One region of the Streptomyces sp. NPDC043952 genome, then DNA from elsewhere that is predicted to be linked to it. Evidence: riboswitches for the same ligand, from Rfam matches in the RefSeq annotation. Region 1 holds a riboswitch; the other holds the start of a gene.
The links. A riboswitch is a leader RNA that binds a small molecule or an ion and turns the genes downstream of it on or off. The one in region 1 is predicted to bind glycine.

Region 1 (2,380 bases):
TGTCGAAGAAGGCGCCGTGCGTGATCTCGACGCCGCCGGCCCTCAGGCCCTCGGCGAGGAGCGTCGCGTAGCGGTGGGTGCGCCGGGCGATGGTCTTCAGGCCCTCGGGGCCGTGGTAGACGGCGTACATGCCGGCCATGACGGCGAGCAGCACCTGCGCGGTGCAGATGTTGCTGGTGGCCTTCTCGCGGCGGATGTGCTGCTCGCGGGTCTGGAGGGCCAGCCGGTACGCCTTGTTGCCGTCGGCGTCGACGGACACGCCGACCAGGCGGCCGGGCAGGCTGCGGGCGAACTTCTCGTGCACCGCCATGTAGCCGGCGTGCGGGCCGCCGAAGCCCATCGGGACGCCGAAGCGCTGGGTGGTGCCGATCGCGATGTCGGCGCCCAGCTCACCCGGCGAGGTCAGCAGGGTGAGGGCGAGCAGATCGGCGGCGACGGTGACGAGGGCGCCCAGCTCGTGCGCCTGCTCGATCACCGGCTTGATGTCGCGTACGGCACCGGAGGCGCCGGGGTACTGGACGAGCACGCCGTTGATGTCACGGGCGGCGATGTCGGCCGGGATGCCCGCGCTCAGGTCGGCGACGACGACCTCGACGCCGGTCGGCTCGGCGCGGGTCTGGATGACGGCGATGGTCTGCGGCAGGGCGTCCGCGTCGATCAGGAAGAGGCCCTTCTTGTTCTTGCCCATGCGCCGGGACAGGGCCATGGCCTCGGCGGCGGCGGTGCCCTCGTCCAGCAGGGAGGCGCCGGAGGTGGGCAGACCGGTGAGGTCGGCGACCATGGTCTGGAAGTTCAGCAGGGCCTCCAGGCGGCCCTGGGAGATCTCCGGCTGGTAAGGCGTGTACGCCGTGTACCAGGCCGGGTTCTCCAGGACGTTGCGCAGGATGACCGGCGGCGTGAAGGTGCCGTAGTACCCCAGGCCGATCATGGAGCCGAGGACCTGGTTGCGGTCGGCGAGCGCGCGCAGCTCGGCCAGTACCTCGGCCTCGGTGCGGGCGCCCGGCAGGTCGAGGGCGTCGGCGTTCTTGATCACATCCGGGACCGCGGCGGCGGTCAGCTCGTCCAGGGAGCCGTAGCCGACCTGTGCGAGCATCTTGGCCCGCGCCTCCTGGTCGGGCCCGATGTGGCGCTGTTCGAAGGGGATGCCCGCTTCGAGCTCGGAGAGCGGAATGCGATGGGCGGTCATTGCGGAGGCCTCCTGGTCTGACGACCTTCGAAGGGCACCACGGCGCGGGTGCCCGGACGGCCTCCCCCTCTGTCATCTCAACCTGAGAGCTTCACCGGGCACCTCGCGGCGCCGGCTTTCACCGTCGGTGAGAGCGGAAGCCGTCGACACCCGCCCTGCTTTCCAGAGTGACCTCGTCCGTGCGGTACGTGAGCCTGAGAGATTCCGGGGAGGATTTGCTCCTTCGGCGCCTCCGAGGTGGGTCGGAGGACTCTCCCGCACGGGGTCAGCAGCCGCAATCAGCCTACCAGCGAGGTCAACAGCCGGATTCTCAAGTGGCCGCCGCAGTGAATGTGCTCTTTCGTAGTGCTTACGGATGAGTTGCGACCAATTGGAGGGAGAGGGACCGTGCAGAGCGACATCGATCCTCGCAACCTGATCGGCCGCAAGGCGTTCGACCGCAGTGGCACCAAGATCGGCACCATTGACGAGGTGTACCTGGACGACGCCACCGGCGTCCCCGAGTGGGCGGCCATACGCACCGGCCTGTTCTCCCGCGACGCCTTCGTCCCCCTGGAGCCCAGCGAACTCGTCGAGGGCACCCTCCATGTCCCGTTCGACCGCTCCCTGATCAGGGACGCCCCCGACTTCGGCGTCGGCCGCCACCTCTCCCCCGAACAGGAACTCCAGCTCTACCACCACTACGGCCTCGACGTGACCCCGGACCCCGCCCCGGACCACACCTTCGGCAAGCTGGCGGGTTCGGAGGAGACGTAGCGAGCCCGTGGTCACGGCGTGGCCGGAAGGCCGGGGGCGGGTGAGGGGGCGGGGGCCGTAGGGACCAGGGGCAGTGGGTCCGCGGGCTCCAGTGCGGGGTCCGTGACGAGGAACGTCCGTATCCGTCCCGGCGGCGACTGCGGGGTCTCGAAGCGCACCGTCACCCGGCCCACCCCGCTCCCCTGCACCCATCCGTGTCCGTGCTCGGCGTGCCGTACGTCCTGGCCGGCCCGCCAGTGCGGCAGGGCCGGCGGCTCGCGGGGCACGGCGACCGGCTCGGCCGCGGCCTCCTCCGGCGCCGGCTCCGCCCGCGAGGACGCCTGGGCGAACAGGTCCTCCTGGGTGTAGTCGGCGAGCCCGGAGACGCCGACACCGAGCAGGCGCACCCCGCCCGTCGTGTCCACGGAGTCCAGCAACCGCTCGGCGGCCTCCCGCACC
Region 2 (2,380 bases), on a different contig from region 1:
GCCGAGTCCGGCGTCGAAGGGGGTCAGCGAGGTGGTCAGCTCGTGCCCGTACAGCGGCATGCCCGCCTCCAGGCGCAGCGTGTCCCGGCAGGACAGTCCGCACGGCACCAGGCCGGCGCCCTCGCCCGCCTTGGTCAGCGCCTGCCACAGCTCGACCGCGTGCTCGGGCTTCACGAACAGCTCGAAGCCGTCCTCGCCGGTGTAGCCGGTGCGGGCGATCAGTGCGGGGACGCCGGCGACGGTGCCGGGCAGGCCCGCGTAGTACTTCAGACCGTCCAGGTCGGCGTCGGTGAGGGACTTCAGGATGCCGGGGGAGGCCGGGCCCTGGACGGCGAGCAGGGCGTAGGCGTCCCGGTCGTCGCGGACCTCGGCGTCGAAGCCGCCGGAGCGCTCGGCCAGCGCGTCCAGGACCACCTGGGCGTTGGAGGCGTTGGCCACGACCATGTACTCGGTCTCGGCGAGCCGGTAGACGATCAGGTCGTCCAGGATGCCGCCGTCGGCCCGCACGATCATCGTGTAGCGGGCGCGGCCGACGCCGACGGAGGCGATGTTGCCGACCAGGGCGGTGTTCAGGAAGGCGGCGGCCTCGGGGCCGGTGACGGTGATCTCGCCCATGTGGGAGAGGTCGAACAGACCCGCCTTGGTCCGCACGGCCAGGTGCTCGTCGCGCTCGGAGCCGTAGCGCAGCGGCATGTCCCAGCCCGCGAAGTCGGTCATCGTCGCACCGAGCGAGCGGTGCACGGCGTCCAGCGCGGTGTGTCGGAGTTCGGTACTGCTCATCGGTCGGTCGTCTCCCAGGGCAACAGGGATGGGGCGAGGAACGTTCCTCCCCATCTGTCATCGGAACCTGAGAGGTTCGCCGGGACCGCCACGGGGGCGACCACGGCTTGCACCTTGGGTGGGGCCGCCGTCGCGGCGGCCCGCTTTTCAGATGTGCCTCGCCCGCGCGGTAACGGGGCCTGAGAGATTCAAGGGAGGGACTTGCTCCTTCGGCGCCCCAGCGAAGCCTGCTGGGGACTCTCCCGCGCGGATTCAAACGGCCGGTATGCAGTTGGCGGCCACATCATTGCACGTCGGGCCGCCGCCCGTCAGGGGCCGCTTCCGTAACCGACCTGTGGCGGTACGCGCACCCACCCGTGGCACACCGGCCATTACCTTCCCTTTACTTCCACTGGGCATGGATATTGCGAACCACAAGGGGAGGATGATCACGGTGAACAGGACCATGGCGCACGCGACCGGCATCCCGGCGCCGAGCGGCCCCACGCCCCGCGAGCACGCCGCGCCGCGCGAGCGCCCGGCATTCCCCGATCGCGCCGCCCGCCCCGCGCCCGGCGTGCTGGACCTGCGCGGCCGGCCGCCCCGGCGGCCCGACACCCTCCGCTTCGGCCCCCGCGACATCGTGGTGGTCACCGGACTGCCCGGCAGCGGCAAGTCCACGCTGATGCGCCGCGCGGTCACCGCCCGCCGCCTCGACTCCCAGGACACCCGCGCCCGCTTCGCCGCCCGCCTGCCCCGCCCGCTGCCGTACGCCCTCTACCGCCCCCTGGCGCGCGCCGCGCACTACTGGGCCCTGCGCCGCGCCCTGCGCACGGCACAAGGGCTGGTGGTGCACGACTGCGGGACCCAGCCCTGGGTGCGCCGCTGGCTGGCCCGCGCCGCCCGCCGCTCCGGCGCCACCCTGCACCTGCTCCTGCTGGACGTGCCCGCGGAGGCGGCCCGCGCGGGCCAGCACCGGCGCGGCCGGACCGTCTCCCGCCGCGCCTTCGCACGCCACCGGCGCACGACCGCCCGGCTGCTCGGCGCGCTCGGGCGGGGCGAGGTGCCCGCGGGCTGCGGTTCGGCGGTGCTGCTGGACCGGGCCGCGGCCGACGCCGTACAGCGGATCGTGTTCACGGAGTACGGCTCTGTCACCGGTACCCGTTAGCCTTCATGGTCACCAGTGGTTTCCAGCAGGCGGTAGGCAGATGGACTTCCCGGCGGACTTTCCCGCGGACTTCCCGGCACAGGCGCACCCCCACCCGCACGGCGGTTGGCCCGGCAACGAGCTGGAGGAGGTGCTCTCGGCCTCCCTCGGCATACCCGCGGCGGGCGGCCGGATCATCGAGGTCCTCGGCCGCAGCTTCGTCTGGGTGCCGCTGCCGTCCGGCGGCGGACCGGGCAGCGGCCCGCTGGACCTGCCCACGCTGGAGATCGAGGGCCAGGCGTACGTCCCGGTGTTCAGCTCCGAGGAGCAGTTCCGCCAGGCGGTCGGCTCCCACATGTCGTACACCATCGCCCCGGCCGTGGAGTTCGCCCGCGGTCTGCCCCCGCAGGCGGGCATCGCGGTCAACCCCGGCGGCACGGTCGGGATTCCGCTCCCGCCGGAGGCCGTCGCCGA

Region 2: linked by a shared signal. The riboswitch ahead of gcvT (glycine cleavage system aminomethyltransferase GcvT) and the one ahead of gcvP (aminomethyl-transferring glycine dehydrogenase) in region 1 are both predicted to bind glycine.

What each region holds. Positions count from the first base shown of each region.
Region 1 is NZ_JBWKES010000063.1:10,118-12,497, reverse strand. Features, by position in the region: gene gcvP (aminomethyl-transferring glycine dehydrogenase) at 1-1,186, opposite strand, end outside; glycine riboswitch at 1,359-1,454, opposite strand; gene AC069R_RS33730 (PRC-barrel domain-containing protein) at 1,574-1,942, shown strand; gene AC069R_RS33725 (DNA polymerase IV) at 1,954-2,380, opposite strand, start outside.
Region 2 is NZ_JBWKES010000008.1:241,318-243,697, reverse strand. Features, by position in the region: gene gcvT (glycine cleavage system aminomethyltransferase GcvT) at 1-780, opposite strand, end outside; glycine riboswitch at 825-937, opposite strand; glycine riboswitch at 938-1,035, opposite strand; gene AC069R_RS12665 (AAA family ATPase) at 1,214-1,927, shown strand; gene AC069R_RS12660 (enhanced serine sensitivity protein SseB) at 1,968-2,380, shown strand, end outside.